Regions from separate parts of the Methylophilus sp. OH31 genome, predicted to be linked through region 2. Evidence: predicted binding sites of a transcription regulator. Region 2 holds the regulator's gene; the other holds the start of a gene.
What was found. The regulator sigma-54, encoded in region 2, starts transcription at its own class of promoters, with help from an activator protein. The targets are predictions, from matches to a motif close to TGGCACNNTTCCTGCT.

Region 1: the regulator sigma-54 is predicted to act here: its motif matches at 2,813-2,828, upstream of OH31_RS07510 (circularly permuted type 2 ATP-grasp protein).

Annotation. Positions count from the first base shown of each region.
Region 1 covers NZ_BAUS01000004.1:197,712-206,190, forward strand. Annotated here, with positions in the region: gene OH31_RS07500 (transglutaminase family protein) at 1-252, opposite strand, end outside; gene OH31_RS07505 (alpha-E domain-containing protein) at 338-1,282, opposite strand; gene OH31_RS07510 (circularly permuted type 2 ATP-grasp protein) at 1,276-2,769, opposite strand; gene OH31_RS07515 (YicC/YloC family endoribonuclease) at 2,955-3,860, opposite strand; gene OH31_RS07520 (serine/threonine-protein kinase) at 4,020-4,955, shown strand; gene OH31_RS07525 (PP2C family serine/threonine-protein phosphatase) at 4,952-5,869, shown strand; gene rph (ribonuclease PH) at 5,886-6,605, shown strand; gene rdgB (RdgB/HAM1 family non-canonical purine NTP pyrophosphatase) at 6,608-7,231, shown strand; gene OH31_RS07540 (hypothetical protein) at 7,228-7,443, shown strand; gene recQ (DNA helicase RecQ) at 7,454-8,479, shown strand, end outside.
Region 2 covers NZ_BAUS01000010.1:84,800-93,278, forward strand. Annotated here, with positions in the region: gene lptA (lipopolysaccharide transport periplasmic protein LptA) at 1-4, shown strand, start outside; gene lptB (LPS export ABC transporter ATP-binding protein) at 16-762, shown strand; gene OH31_RS11960 (RNA polymerase factor sigma-54) at 769-2,316, shown strand; gene tyrS (tyrosine--tRNA ligase) at 2,362-3,600, opposite strand; gene OH31_RS11970 (anhydro-N-acetylmuramic acid kinase) at 3,721-4,848, shown strand; gene gltA (citrate synthase) at 5,014-6,303, shown strand; gene OH31_RS15285 (hypothetical protein) at 6,393-6,692, opposite strand; gene OH31_RS15290 (GDSL-type esterase/lipase family protein) at 6,662-6,982, opposite strand; gene erpA (iron-sulfur cluster insertion protein ErpA) at 7,070-7,426, opposite strand; gene OH31_RS11990 (polymer-forming cytoskeletal protein) at 7,479-7,871, opposite strand; gene OH31_RS11995 (hypothetical protein) at 7,940-8,302, opposite strand; gene argC (N-acetyl-gamma-glutamyl-phosphate reductase) at 8,302-8,479, opposite strand, start outside.

The DNA.
Region 1 (8,479 bases), on a different contig from region 2:
GCTTGCAACCCCGGTTTCCACTTCGCCACATACGGCGATGAGCAATTCATTATGCGGCTGGTCGATGACCAGGGTATGCGCCAGATTGCCAAAGGCATCCTCAAACGCAGCTAGCTGCCCGTTGACCTTGATCTGCCAATGCTTGACCTGCTGCCCGTGACCATTGCGTGGCGTCAGGCGCAATTGCTGAATAGTGTATTGCGCCATGTCACTGAAAGCATAGTGGGTCTGGTGTTCAATATTGAGCAGCATATGTGTGGTGTGCCAAAGTGAAAAAGCGCAGCGCTGTGTTAAACAGTCTGCGCATGAGGGGGTTCATGGCAATCTATTGTCGTTGTCAGGCCGTCGCACTTAAAAAATTGCGTTGTATTTCTTCACCGAGTTTGCGGTTGGCCAGAATAAATTCATCCAAAAAGTGGTGTACGCCATCTTTCAAAATATCCAGCATGCGGCCGTAGTGCAGCCTGGCATGCATTTGGCCTGCCAGACGCTCGGCTTCAGTCTGGCGGCTACCAGCCACTTGCCGCAAAATCGGCATGATTTCGGCGTAGCAGGCATGCAGTGAGCGTGGCATGTCTTCGCGCAAAATGAGCAATTCAGACACTTTCATCGGTTCAATCGCATCGCGGTAAACTTTCTGGTAGGCCTGGAAAGCCGACACCGAGCGCAGCACGGCACTCCATTCGTAATAATCCACCGCGCCGTCATTCGCTTCCTGCATGGGGATTAAAAATTCATACTTTACATCGAGCAAACGCGCGGTATTGTCAGCACGTTCCATAAAGGTGCCCAGGCGTACAAAGCTGAATGCTTCATCGCGCAACATGGTGCCAAAGCACACGCCACGGAACAGATGCGAACGACTTTTGACCCATTCACAAAACTCACTCAAGCCAGTCTGTGTCAGATCCTGCTTGATATATTGGCCAAACTCCAGCCACAGCGTGTTCATGTTTTCCCAGGTTTCGGTGGTCATGGCCACGCGCACAGCGCGGGCATTTTCACGTGCGCTGCGCAACGAGCTGTAGATGCTGGAAGGATTACTGCTATCCATGACCAGATGTTTAATCACATTGGCGGCATTAAGTTCTTTGTAAGTTTTGTCATAAATATCGCGGATACCGGCAATTTCCAATACCGTATCCCACAGCTCTTCTTCATTACTGCTGTCGGAAGGCAGCAACGACATGTTGTAAGTCACATCCAGTACGCGTGCCACGTTTTCGGTACGTTCGATATAACGCGCCATCCAATATAAATGATCTGCGGTACGACTTAACATATGACAGCCTCTTGCGTTGTTTGTTGGGCAGCCATTTGCGACTGCGAGGTTTCTACACAGACATCATCACGCTCCAGCACCCAAGTGTCTTTAGTGCCGCCACCTTGTGAGGAGTTGACCACCAGTGAACCTTCCTTGAGCGCCACGCGCGACAAGCCACCTGGCACGACACTGACTGTTTTGCCCGAGAGTACAAATGGGCGCAGGTCGACATGGCGTGGTGCAATACCTTGATCTACCAGCGTCGGGCAGGTCGACAAGGCCAATGTCGGTTGCGCAATGTAATTGGCTGGTTTCGAGACGATGCGTAAACGGAATTCTTCAATTTCCTGCTTGCTGGCAGTGGGGCCGACCAGCATACCGTAGCCGCCGGAACCCTGGACTTCTTTCACGACCAGCTCGGGCAGATGATCCAGCACGTAGGCCAGATCATCTTCCTTGCTGAGTTGATACGTAGGCACGTTCTGCAGGATGGGAGATTCACCCAGGTAGAACTTGATCATCTCCGGCACGTACACATACGTCGCCTTGTCATCAGCAACGCCGGTGCCCACGGCGTTGGCTAATGTGACGCCACCATTGCGGTAGACGGAGAGCAGACCTGGCACGCCCAACAGGGAGTCGGGCTTGAACACCAGAGGGTCAAGGAAGTCGTCGTCGATGCGGCGGTAAATCACGTCCACCCTTTGCGGGCCTTGCGTGGTGCGCATGTAGACGGCGTTATTGCGGACAAACAAATCTTGGCCTTCCACCAGTTCGATGCCCATTTGCTGGGCGAGGAAGGCATGTTCAAAGTAAGCGCTGTTATAAGCGCCTGGTGAAAGCAGTACCACGGTCGGATCAGTGACGCCTGTTTGGGCCACCGAGCGCAAATTATTAAGTAATACGTGTGGATAATGCTCGACCGGTGCAATCGGATATTTTTTAAATAAATCCGGAAACAGCCGCATCATCATTTTGCGGTCTTCCAGCATGTAAGACACCCCTGAAGGGGTGCGCAAGTTATCTTCCAGCACATAAAACTGTGATTCACTGGTGCGTACCAGGTCGATACCGGCGACATGTGCATACACCTGGTTAGGCACATTGACGCCTACCATTTCCGGCCGGTATTGTGAGTTGCTTAAAATGCTGTGCGGGACAATGCCTGCTTTGATAATTTCCTGCTCATGATAAATATCATGCAAAAACATATTCAGTGCGCGCACGCGTTGCACGGCGCCTTTGGCTAGGTGTGCCCACTCGCTGGCGGAGATCATGCGCGGAATCACGTCAAACGGAATCAAACGTTCGGCACCATCCTCTTCGCCATAGACGTTAAACGTAATCCCAACCCTGCGGAACAATACTTCAGCTTCCGCTCGCTTGGCCGCCAGCTGTTGTGTCGGTACATCGCTTAACCAGCGGTTATACGCCTGATAGATGGCACGTACATTGCCCCCATAGCCCTGCATTTCATCAAAAAACTGTTTGGCCGATTGCGTCATGATGCTGGACCTTTGCCTTACTTGTAAAATTCAATTAAATAAGAGCAAGCCGTGTGCCAGCAAAGAATAGTGTTTTAAATCATATTGTTATTGTTTTTTAGCTGTTGCTACCAAAGCAAAATGCACCATTGCGGTGCGTTTTGGCGTCACGATTTTGGTGCAGTGCTGTTTTACATTTAAGCCGCTTACTCGATGTTCTGAATCTGCTCGCGCATTTGTTCGATCAGCACTTTTAGTTGCATAGACACTTGTGTGGTTTCGATGGCCACCGATTTCGAGCCCAGGGTATTGGCTTCGCGGTTCATTTCCTGCATCAGGAAATCCAATTTCTTACCCATGGCGCCACCGGCATTGAGGATGCGGTCCATTTCGGTGATATGGGATTGCAAGCGCGCCAACTCTTCATCCACATCAATGCGTTGCGCGTAAAGCACGATTTCCTGGCGCACGCGGTCGTCATCGGCCTGCATGGCTTCTTGCAGCTTGGCGGTCAGTTTTTCCTGGTATTGGCTCACCAGCGTCGGCAGCAGAGGTTTAACAATGCTGATTTGTTCACGCACGCCTTGCAGGCGATCGAGCAATACCTGTTTGAGCTTTTCACCTTCGCGCTGGCGAGCAGCAATCAGTTCATCAATGCCACGTGACAGGCCGTTTTGTACGCCTTGTGCCATGGCTTCGGCATCCACCGCTTCGGTTTGCAAGACGCCGGGCAGTTTGAAGACATCGACCAGGTTGATCGGTTGCGCTTGCGGAAAATGCTGTTGCAGGTCTTTGAGCGTTTGTGCAATTTGCGCCACCATGGCCGGGTTGAGCGCCAGGGTAGTGGCTGCGTTGTCACTTTTGAGACTCATACGGCATTCGACTTTGCCACGGCCGAGCCGGGTTTGTAGTTGTTCGCGTATCAGCGCTTCAAACTGGCGCAAACTGTCTTCAATTTTGACGTTGAGCTCGAGGTAGCGATGATTCACTGCGCGCAGTTCGATCAGCAACAGGCCGCCCGGAAAACGGGCTTCACTTGCGGCAAAGCCGGTCATGCTTAAAATGGGGTGTGCGTTTTTGGTTTCTTTTTCTGTGGTTTTGTTGGCAGTCATTATCGCGCTCCGGGCAAACTGGACGATTGTATCAAATGCGCTATCGATATGCGAAAATAGCATACAGATAAAAGAAACCCGGTTTGATGGCAGAGACGGCAAGCCACTTAATTCGGCGTTTCCCTTAATAAAAGCCATGATTGTGACGTTAAAGCGCTAGTGAAGCTTTCTAATAAATTCGATTTTGCCTTGCCGGTCGGCACTGCGCTGCATGACTACACCATTACACGGGTGCTGAGTCTGGGCGGGTTCAGTTTCGTCTATCTGGCGCAGGATCCGCAAAAAAATACCGTCGCCATCAAGGAATATATGCCAGTGACGCTGGCTGAGCGTGACGAGCATACGCATATCCGCTCCAATGGCAAAAATGAAGCTGCCTACAAACATGGCATGAAGTGCTTTTTTGAAGAAGGCCTGGCGCTGGCCAATATTGAGCACAAAAATATTGTGCGCGTGAAAAACTTCTTCCGTGCCAACAACACCGTTTACATGGTCATGAAGTATGAGCGCGGCAAGTCGCTGCAAGATTACATCATGGCCTTGTCGCAGCCGGTGCCTGAGAGTTTCCTGATCCGCATGTTTGTGGAGTTGCTCAATGGCTTGCGTGAAGTGCATACGCGCAAGTTGCTGCATCTGGATATCAAGCCCGCCAATATTTATATCCGCCTGGATGGCTCACCCATGCTGCTGGACTTCGGATCAGCGCGCCAGGCCTTGTCTGAGGTGACGTTGGCGCCGACTTACACACCGGGTTTTGCGCCGCCGGAGCAATACATAGACCGTAAGCACCTGGGGCCCTGGAGTGATATTTACAGCATAGGTGCCAGCATGTATGCCTGCTTGCAACGCGCATCGCCCATCTCGGCCAATGTGCGGCTGAAAGATGATACGCTGGTGCCTGCGATTGAGCTCGGTAAACAGATATACTCTGAAAAATTACTGGCGATTATTGATGAATGCATGCAGCTGGACTACCTGTTACGGCCGCAAAGCGTGTTCTCATTACAGAAAAAAATGATCGGCATCCGCGTGGTAGAAGATCCTCGTGGTTCGCTGGTGGATAAAATCATCAAGGTATTGAATAAACCGCTATGAAATTCACCATTGCACAAGGTAGCCGCCAGGGGCCGCGGCCTTACAATCAGGACCGGCTGGCCTATTCTTACCACCGGCATGCTATTTTCATGGTGCTGGCTGACGGCATGGGCGGACACCAGCATGGGGATGTGGCCGCCGAAATCGCGGTGAAAACCACGATAGAAGCCTTTCAGCGTGAGTCGCAGCCTTTGATTACCCAGCCTGCGCAGTTTTTGCGTGAGCAAATTGCCCGGGCGCATGATGTGATCGAAAATGTGCGTTTGCAAAAACGTTTGCTGGAATCGCCACGCACCACCATTGTCGTCGCACTGATCCAGCACAACAAACTGTTTTGCGCCCATGTGGGTGATTCCCGCTTATATCTCTATCGAAACGGCCTGGTCGAATACCAGACCGAGGACCACTCAGTCGTGCAATCGTTATTAAGAGAAGGCAAAATTACGGTAGATGAGATGGATCATCACCCGCACCGTAATAAAATTTATAATTGCGTAGGTGGAGAGCGCCCGCCCAAAGTAGAGCTGGCGGCGCCGATCCCGCTGCGCGAAGGCGATGTCATCATGCTGTGCTCGGATGGTGTATGGAACACCGTGCCAGATATCAGCATGGCGCAACATATGCTGGCCGCAGATATCAACGATGGCGTGAACCGCTTATTGGATGATGCTGATGCCGCCAGTATTACCGTCGGCGATAATATGAGCGCGATTGCTCTGCAGTGGGGACAGCGTGTGACCAGCCCGCTGACGATTTCAACACTGGATTTACCGGTAGACGTCACCACCACCATGATGAACGAAACCACGGCCCCGCCCAGCCAATATGCGCTGGATTTGACCGATGATGAAATTGAAAAGGCGATTGCCGAAATACAGGAAGCGCTGGGCAGAACCCGGCAACATATTAAATAACAGGAAGTTGTAAACCATGATCAGACCAAGCCAGCGCGCGAATGACCAATTGCGCGCCATCGAAATTATCCGCCACTACACCAAACATGCTGAAGGCTCAGTATTGGTGAAATTTGGCGATACGCACGTGATTTGCACTGCCAGCGTAGAAGAAAAAGTGCCTGGTTTTTTGAAGGGCAAAGGCCAGGGTTGGGTCACGGCTGAATATGGCATGCTGCCACGTTCAACAGGTAGCCGCATGGACCGCGAAGCCGCACGCGGCAAGCAAAGCGGGCGCACACAAGAGATTCAGCGCCTGATTGGCCGCAGCCTGCGCGCGGTGATTGATCTGCAAAAGCTGGGAGAGCGCACCATCCATTTTGACTGTGACGTCATCCAGGCCGATGGCGGTACACGTACTGCCAGCATCACCGGCGCTTATGTCGCCATGGTAGATGCCGTGGGCACCTTGCTGCAAAAAGGCCTGCTCACCGAAACGCCCATCAGAGACTCCGTGGCAGCAATCTCAGTCGGTGTCTATCAGGGCACGCCAGTGCTGGACCTCGACTATATCGAAGATTCAGACTGCGATACCGACATGAATGTGGTGATGACCGGCAACGGTGGCTTTGTTGAAATTCAGGGCACGGCCGAAGGTGAGCCATTTAGCCGCGATACCATGAACCAGATGCTGGACCTGGCTGCCAAAGGCATTCATGAGCTGGGCCAACTGCAAACCCTGGCATTGGCAAAATAACCATGGCCTTGCCATTTAATAAACTGGTCATTGCCTCTGGCAATAAAGGCAAAATCCGCGAGATTGCGCATGTGCTGGCGCCGCTGAATATCGACATCGTGTCGCAATCCGAATTCAATGTGCCGGAATGCCCTGAGCCTTATGGCACTTTTATTGAAAATGCCTTGGCTAAAGCACGCCATGCCAGCCAGCACACAGGCTTGCCCGCGCTGGCCGATGATTCTGGCCTGTGTGTCGATGCCTTGCAAGGGGCGCCAGGTGTGATTTCGGCGCGCTATGCCGGGCCGCAACCGGCCAATAGCCTGCTCACGCAAGATGAACGAAACAACGATAAACTGCTCACAGTATTGTCACGTATCAGCGAGCGCCAGGCGTATTTTTACAGCGTGCTGGTGCTGGTGCGTTCGCCACAAGATCCGCAGCCGATTATTGCCGATGGCCTGTGGCGTGGAGAAATTTTGCGCGAATTTCGCGGGTCAGAAGGCTTCGGCTATGACCCGCTATTTATGGACCTTGAAACCCGTAAAACGGTTGCCGAATTACCGCTGGAAGTGAAAAGCCGCATGAGCCATCGCGGTCAGGCTTTGGTAAAATTGCTGCAAGCCTTGGAAAGAGTCAGTGTATGAAAAACGAATGGCCAAAATGGGTACGCGATGACGGTTCGGTGGTCTCCTGCACCGAAAAGGTCAAAGTCATGGCCGAAAATTTTGATGAACTCAAGCAAATCGCGCAGGATGCCATGGAAGACGGTTTGCTGATGGAAGTCAGCGAAGAGCAGATGCGTGCTGCGTTGCATGCGCTCGTCGATACGCTGGTTAATCCTTACAACAAGCTATAGGCTTGCCAATATGGCAGGTCTCTCACCGCAGCAAATCCTTCACGACGTTTTCGGTTATAACCAGTTCCGCCACCAGCAGCAAGCCATCGTTGAGCATGTGATCGACGGGAGCGATGCGTTGGTGCTGATGCCTACGGGCGGCGGTAAGTCGCTGTGTTACCAGATTCCTGCCCTCGCACGCGAAGGCCTGGCCATTGTTGTTTCACCGCTGATCGCCCTCATGCAAGACCAGGTTGAGGCTTTGCAGCAATTAGGCGTCAACGCCGCCTTTTTAAACTCCAGTTTAAGCGCAGAAGACAATAGCCGCATTACGCGTCAAGTGCTCGCAGGTGACATAAAGCTCCTGTACGTCGCCCCCGAACGGCTCATGGTCGGCAGCTTTTTAAGCCTGCTCGACGAAGTGCATCAGCATGTGGGCCTGGCACTGTTTGCCATCGACGAAGCCCATTGCGTGTCTCAGTGGGGGCATGATTTCAGGCCAGAATATCGCCAGCTTACTGTGCTGCATGAGCGCTTTCCGCAAGTGCCACGTATTGCGCTCACCGCCACGGCCGATGCGCCCACGCGCGCCGAAATCATCAGTCAGCTCAACCTCGAAAACGCCGCCCAGTTTGTCTCCAGTTTTGACCGGCCGAATATCCGTTACCACGTCGGTATCAAGAATAATGCGCGCCAACAATTGCAGGCCTTTCTGGAGCGTGAGCATGCTAACGACGCTGGCATCATTTATTGTTTATCGCGTAAGAAAGTCGAAGAAACCGCCGCCTGGCTAGTCGAAAAAGGCTGGTCTGCATTGCCTTATCACGCTGGCTTACCCGCGCAATTACGTGAGCATCACCAGCGCCGCTTTCTGCGTGAAGAAGGCATTATCATGGTGGCGACGATTGCGTTTGGCATGGGCATAGATAAACCCAACGTGCGCTTTGTCGCCCATTTAGACCTGCCAAAAAGCATGGAAGGCTATTACCAGGAAACCGGCCGTGCCGGGCGCGATGGCTTAGCCGCTAATGCCTGGATGGTCTATGGTATGGGCGAC
Region 2 (8,479 bases):
CTAAAGACCGGCCTTATGCAGACAACAGCTTCACCAGATCATAACCACTTACGTGTCAGCCACCTGAAAAAAGCCTATCAGGGACGCACCGTGGTTAAAAACACTACACTTGAGCTACGCAGCGGCGAAGTGATTGGTTTGCTCGGCCCGAATGGTGCTGGCAAAACCACCAGCTTTTACATGATTGTTGGCCTGGTCGCACTGGACGACGGCAGCATTACGCTGAATGGGGCAGATGTCAGCCGCGCGCCCATGCACGAGCGCGCCCGCATGGGCCTGGCTTACCTGCCACAAGAAGCATCCATTTTTCGTAAAATGACGGTGACTGATAATATTTTATCAATCCTGGAAACCCGCCCTTACACGGAAGAAGAGCGTGAAGCGCGGCTGGAGTCTTTACTGGATCAATTACATATCCAGCATATCCGTCACAGCCAGGCAGTCAGCCTGTCGGGCGGCGAGCGCCGCCGTGTAGAGATTGCGCGCTGCCTGGCCACAGACCCGAAATTCATCCTGCTGGATGAGCCATTTGCCGGGATTGACCCGATTGCGGTGATTGAGATCCAGAAAATTATCCGCTACCTGAGCAGCCAGAATATCGGCATTTTGATTACAGACCACAACGTGCGTGAAACCCTGGATATTTGTGACCGGGCGTACATCGTTAATGAAGGCGCTGTGTTTGCCGCAGGCACGCCAGACGAAATCATTCAGAACGAAGGCGTACGTGAAGTCTATCTGGGCAAGAATTTTAGGCTGTAACCTGATATGAAGCAAAACCTGCAATTACGCATCTCACAAAACCTGGCGCTCACCCCGCAACTTCAGCAGTCCATCCGCCTGTTGCAGTTGTCCACGCTGGAGTTAAGCCAGGAGCTGGAAACCATCCTGCAGGAAAATCCGCTGCTGGAAATGGCAGATGGCGAAGAAGGAGAATTTGAAGATAACTCGCCATTGGCCACCAGCTCGACAGACACAGAGCAGGTGGATGCAAGTTCATTTGATGTCGCGACCCAAAACGACCTCACTCCCCCTGCAGAGAGTCTGCGTGATGAACCACGTGACGAAACGAGCGGCACTGAAGGCGAACAACCAAATCTGAATGAAGAATTCACGCCGCCCGAGTTTGAAGATGACTACGAAGAGTTTGGCAGTGCCAGCAACTGGGACGAAGCGGGCCGCAACAACCTCGATGATGAAGATAGTGACTTCTCTCGCCAGGACGCCAACAATATCAGTCTGCGCGAACACCTGATCAACCAGATGCAATTGGCACATCTATCCAAGCGTGACATGGATCTGGTGAAATTTTTGCTCGACAGCATTAACGATGATGGTTATTTAGAGCAGGATCTACAGGAGATTGTCGACCTGTTGCCGCCAGAGCTGGAAATTGAGTTACTGGAGCTGGAAACCGCACTGAAATTGATCCAGAACCTGGATCCGATCGGCGTCGGTGCACGTGACCTGCGTGAATGCATCTTGCTACAACTGCAAGTACTGCCGCCTGAGACACCTTATTTGCGTATTGCGATGGCGATTGCCAAAGATCATCTGGCATTGCTGGCCAACAAAGACTTTGTCAAATTGCGCAAGGTACTCACTTGCGACGAAGCTGCACTCAAAGGCGCGCAACAACTGATTCGCCAGCAAAACCCCAAGCCAGGCAACGAGTTTGCGACCTTTAGCCATGACCACTTTATTCAGCACGATGTCGTGGTCAAAAAAATCAAAGGCATCTGGATGGCGTCGCTCAATGATGGCGTGATCCCCAAACTACGTATCAATCAGTTGTATGCAGATATCCTCAAGCGCAACCGTGAAAGCTCCGGCCAATATCTGCAGAGCCAGATGCAGGAAGCCAAATGGATGATTAAAAATATCCAGCAACGCTTTTCTACCATCTTGCGTGTGTCGCAAGCGATTGTGGACAGACAGCGCAATTTCTTTGAACATGGTGAAATTGCCATGCGGCCCCTGGTATTGCGCGAAATTGCCGAAGAGCTCGACTTGCATGAAAGCACGGTTTCTCGCGTGACAACACATAAGTACATGCTCACGCCACGCGGTGTATTTGAACTTAAATACTTTTTTGGCAGCTCAGTCGCCACCGATGCAGGCGGCTCATGTTCTGCCACCGCCATTCGCGCGCTCATCAAACAAATGGTCGCTGAAGAAAACCAGAAAAAACCATTGTCCGACAATCAAATCACCGATACGCTGGCGCAGCAAGGCATTGTGGTTGCGCGCCGCACCATTGCCAAATACCGCGAATCGCTGAATATCCCACCAGCCAATTTACGCAAATCGCTGTAAAACAAAAAGGCCGCAAATGCGGCCTTTTTTATCGGTAACGCCTGTTTACTGGATGGTGATTTTGGCAAACTTGCGCTTGCCCACTTGTGCCACCACGGTCACCCCTTTTGCCAATGACAGGTTTTTATCGTCAACTTTTACGCTATCCAGCTTCACGCCGCCTTGTTGCACGGCACGCATGGCTTCACTGGTGCTTTCCACCAGGCCCACCTGTTTCAGCAACTGGCTGATACTGATGCTATCACCATCAATCGCTACTGCTACCTCAGGCACATCATCAGGAATCCCGCCTTTGGCACGGGTCTGGAAGTCTTGCAGGGCTTTTTCAGCCGCCGCCTGGCCGTGAAAACGGGCAACGATCTCCTGTGCAAAACCGACCTTGATATTACGTGGATTGTCGCCAGCAGCCACTTGTGCTTTCCACTGGGCGATAGTTTCCAGGGTGGCAAATGACAGCAGGTCGATATAGCGCCACATCAGTTCATCAGAAATCGACATGATTTTGGCGAAAATCGTCTCAGGCGCTTCGCTGATACCAATATAGTTACCCAAAGACTTGGACATTTTATTGACGCCGTCCAGGCCTTCCAGCAACGGCATCATCAACACGCATTGCTGCGATTGGCCAGCCTGCTTTTGCAATTCACGGCCCATGAGCAGGTTAAATTTCTGGTCTGTGCCGCCCAGTTCCAAATCGGCCTGCAAAGCCACAGAGTCATAGCCCTGCAATAAGGGATACAAGAATTCATGAATCGCGATTGGCTGGTTGCCTTTGAAACGCTTGGAGAAGTCATCGCGTTCTAGCATACGGGCGACTGTATGGCTGGCTGCCAGCCTGATCATGCCCGCGGCACCGAGGTCGCTTAACCACTTGGAGTTAAACACAATCTCAGTTTTGGCCGGGTCCAGAATCTTGAATACCTGTTCGGAATAGGTGTCGGCATTCGCCTTCACCTGTTCGACCGTTAACGGCGGGCGCGTGGTACTTTTACCCGTCGGGTCACCAATCATGCCGGTAAAGTCACCGATCAGGAATTGAATCTGGTGCCCCAGATCCTGCAACTGGCGCAATTTGTTAATCAGCACGGTATGCCCCAGATGCAAATCAGGTGCGGTGGGGTCAAAGCCTGCTTTCACACGCAAGGGTTTGCCGGTTTTCAGCTTTTCAATCAGTTCTTGCTCGATTAATAGTTCATCGGCACCGCGCTTGATAATCGCCAGTGCGTTCACAATCTCTGGACTCAGTGCTTCAGTCGTCACTGAAGCTTGGTTTACGTCTGTCATAAAGGTTCTTTTTTTGAGGCGCGCGTTGCGCACGCCTCGTCATGAAAGTAAAACAGCTATTTTAACGTAATCCCATGCATTTCTGTAAGCCAGGCATGAGCAGTGTTACACTTATGCCTTATGAATTTTTCTGCCCCACCCACTCAAACGCGCCTGTTTATCGGCCTGATGTCTGGTACCAGTCTGGATGGGGTGGACGCAGTCCTAGTCGCGCAACACGGTGAGCACCTGCAGCAACAAAGCCAGTACTTCCTGCCTTATCCGGCGGATGTCAGACAAATCCTGCTGGATCTGCATACGCCAGCCGTCAACGAATTACATACCGCCGCTATAGTGTCCAATCAGCTGGCCGACCTCTACGCAGCGGCAGTGCAAGGCTTATTGCAAACAGCCAATGTATCGGCAGAAGCCGTGACGGCGATTGGCTGCCACGGGCAAACCATACGCCACTGTCCTGATCTGGCCAACGGCCAGGCCTATACCTTGCAACTGGGTAACCATGCACGCCTGGCGGAACGCACTGGCATCACCGTAGTCGGCGACTTTCGTAGCCGCGACATTGCGGCTGGCGGGCAAGGCGCACCATTAGTGCCCGCCTTTCACCAGGCAATCTTTGCAGCACCTGACACACATCGCGTCATTTTGAATATTGGCGGCATCGCCAACCTGAGCGACTTGCCGGTGAGCGGCAAGGTGATTGGCTTTGATTCCGGCCCCGGCAACTTACTCATGGATGCCTGGACCCTGCAGCACACAGGCCAGAGCTATGATGCTGGTGGCGCCTGGGCGGTACGTGGCGATGTCAATCCAGCCTTGCTGGCCGCTTTACTTGCTGACGCCTATTTTGCCCTGCCCATCCCTAAAAGCACTGGCCGCGACCTGTTTAACCAGGCCTGGCTCCATGCACACCTGCAAGCCCATGCTGACACGCCACAGAATGTCGCCCGTACGCTGCTGGAATTGACGGCAGTGACGATCGCCAATGCCTTGAAACAGCATTGTAGCGGTGCCGCAGAAATTTATGTCTGTGGCGGCGGTGCGCACAATATTGCTTTGATAGACAGGTTACAAACCCTGTGCGGCCGACCAGTGCAACACACGGATAGCCTGGGAATTGGCGTCGACTGGGTGGAAGCCGTTGCTTTTGCCTGGCTGGCGCAACGTTGCGTGGATCATCAACCCGGCAACCTGCCTGCCGTCACCGGTGCAGCAGGGCCACGGGTATTAGGCGCGATTTATCCGAATTAGGACTAAGACACCCTAAAGCAGTGCGAATGCACTCAACGTTTGATTTAAACTGGTGCAGGATTGAAGGCGATTTTTGAACTTTTCTCCCCTCATTTCCTTACAAGCCACCATATTCAAAAACGATTGCGTATAATTTAGACAACCTTGACTTAAACAGAGTGCGTTATGGCTACCAAAGCGACCATTACATTTGACAACGACAGTACCGCAATTGAATTGCCCGTCTTAAAGGGCAGCCTTGGCACGGATGTGATCGATATCCGCAACCTGGGCAAACATGGCTATTTCACGTTTGACCCTGGCTTTATGTCTACGGCCTCTTGCACCTCCGGCATCACCTTTATTGATGGTGAACAAGGGTTGCTGTATTACCGTGGCTACCCGATTGAACAGCTGGCAGAAAACTGTAACTTCCTCGAAGTTTCGCACTTACTGCTCAATGGCGAACTGCCGGACCTGCAACAACGTGAAGCATTCGTCGACACCATCAGCCAGCACACCATGCTGCACGACCAGATGAGCAATGTGTTTCGCGGTTTCCGCCGCGATGCCCACCCGATGGCAGTCATGATTGCGGTCGTAGGTGCCATGGCTGCGTTTTATCCCGACAATAACAATGTGGCTGATCCGGAATCTCGCCGGGTGGCCGCCATGCGTCTACTGGCCAAAGTACCTACGATTGCCGCCTGGAGCTACAAGTACAATGTAGGCGAGCCATTTATGTACCCCCAAAACAAGCTGGGATACGCAGAAAACTTTATGCATATGATGTTTGCGACCCCTTGCGAAGAGTATGTACCCAACCCGATCCTGGCACGTGCATTTGAGCGTATCCTGATTCTGCATGCAGATCACGAGCAAAACGCATCTACCTCTACCGTACGCCTGGTTGGCTCCAGCGGCGCCAACCCGTTTGCCTGTATCGCGGCCGGGATTGCCTCTTTGTGGGGCCCATCCCATGGCGGTGCCAACGAAGCAACATTGAACATGCTGGAAGAGATTGGCGACGTCAGCCGTATTGGTGAATTCATCAAACGCGCCAAAGACAAAACTGACAGCTTCCGCCTCATGGGCTTTGGGCACCGCGTCTATCGCAACATGGACCCGCGCGCCTCCATCATGCGTAAAACCTGCCATGAAGTATTGAATGAACTGGGTCTGCACGATGACCCTATGTTCAAACTGGCGATGGAACTGGAAAAAATCGCACTGGAGGATGAATATTTCGTCTCACGCAAACTGTATCCGAATGTCGATTTCTACAGCGGCATCGTCATGCGCGCCATGGGTATTCCAAACTCCATGTTTACCGCCATATTTGCGCTGGCGCGCACCGCTGGCTGGATTTCGCAATGGAGCGAAATGAATGCCGACCCTGAGCAAAAAATTGGCCGCCCACGCCAATTGTATGTCGGCTCTGAACGCAGGGAGTTTGTACCGTTACACCAACGCTAGCCACAGACTGAATCACGCCTGCAAAAACAAAAAGCCCGACATCAATAGATTGTCGGGCTTTTCATATTCTCCGATACTGATCGTTTCCGCTAACGCAACACACCAAGGTCATGGAGCTGTTTTGTCAGTGCATCCGCCAACTCACGATAACCTTCTGCATTCGGATGCACTTGATCGGCAAGCAGTCGGCCATCTGACAAGACAGCAGACACTGCGTGAGGCACTAATAGTGCGCCAGTTGCCTCGGCCGCGCGTGCATAGAGCGGGTGATCACTGAGCGGGCCAGCCAGACTCACTTCCGGCATGGCAATCAATATAGCGGCTGCATCCGCCTGCTGTACTAAATGTACGATACTTTTCAGGTTTTCCTCAACACGCGCTGGCGCCATTGCCGCAAGAAATCATTGCCACCCAACTCAATAATGACAACTTGAGGCCTATGCTGCACCAATAAGCCCGGCAAGCGTGACAAACCACCGCTGGAAACCTCCCCAGCAATACCGGCATTGATGACCTGCCAGCCGGTCTTGCGTGCCAGCAGTGTCGGATAATCCTGCGTGCCATGCTCGGCGCCTGTACCGTAGCTAATGCTATCGCCCAGAACAAGTACGGTCGCGCCAGCCGGGATAGCTTGCACCGCTGCTGCATGCTTGGTACAGCCCTGGCTGATGGTAGCCATACTTATGACAAGTAGCAGCCGGCATAAAAAAAGCCAAGCACACGCTTGGCTTTTCTCAATCATAAAACGCATGACTGAATGCAGTCGTTAAACCGAGAACGAGCTACCACAACCGCAAGTAGTGGTCGCATTCGGGTTGCGGATCACAAACTGTGAACCTTGCAGGCTATCGGTGTAATCAATCTCGGCACCGGCCAGATATTGCAAGCTCATCGGGTCAATCAGCAAGGTCACGCCGTCTTTATCGACTTGCGTATCATCGTCATTTACTTCTTCTTCAAACGTAAAGCCGTATTGGAAACCGGAGCAGCCACCACCGCTGACGAATACACGCAGTTTCAGGTCTGGCGTGCCTTCTTCATCAATCAGTTCTTTCACTTTTTTGGCGGCATTGTCGGTAAACACCAACGGTACGGGCATTTCAAGGGTAGCTTCTGCGGTCATCATAGACTCCTGTCAAATTCTCAATAACAATATGGCGACGAAAGTTTTAATTTCAAGTCGCTTCCGGGACGGCAGCCTCAGATGGCTCCCCCAGGTAAATCAGTTTTCCTTCAATCACCGCGCCGGTGTGCATTTCAAGTGATTTATAGTACAAGTCACCCACGATTCTGGCCTTGCTTTGTAACTCAATAAACACTGAAGAGCGCACCGGGCCGCGTATCATGCCATTCAAAACAATTTTAGAAGCTTCGACGGCGCCTGTCACGGCGCCATTTTCACTGATAATCAGCGTGCTGGGATGCTCACGTTTTTCAATCACATTCCCGGCAATCAAACCATCGACCCTTAACCCGCCCGCAAATTGCATATTGCCATTAATCTGTGTTTCATGGCCGATCAAGGTATCAATATGACTGTCGATTTGAACGCTTTTTTTGAAAAACATGCTACTTCCTGTTCCGAATTAACTTAAATGGCGATGGCCATTGAGCATCAGCCATATCATGCAGGCGGCTAACGCTTGGTCATATTCTTGTAAAACACCAATTCTTCTTTCAGTTTGATGCTTTCATCCTGCTGCGCCGTCAGGGTTTTGGCCAGGTTGTTACTGGTAGCCAGCTCCACTTGCAACTCCCGCTGCGAAGCAATCAGTTTTTTCTGTAATTCAATATTTTCAGTGGTCACTTGCCGCAAACGCTGACGTATATGCTCACCATCATCATCATGCACCACCCAGTAGGCCAAGGCAAAGCCGATAACGACATAGGTCACCGCCAGCATGCTTTGAAAATACCAGGGCCGATGAGAGCGCACTGCCACCTGCTTGGCGGTCAGGCCAAAATGGTTTCTCAGTCTTCTGCGTATCGGCCTGATCATTATGGCAACAAAGGCAGCACTTGCAAACCAGCATCCGGCGCCAGGTTAAACATCAAATTCATATTCTGCACGGCTTGGCCAGATGCGCCTTTGACCAGATTGTCCTGCACGACAACGATTGTGACATAATCGCCTGCCTGTGGGTATAGCGCCATCCGCAAAACATTGGCACCACGT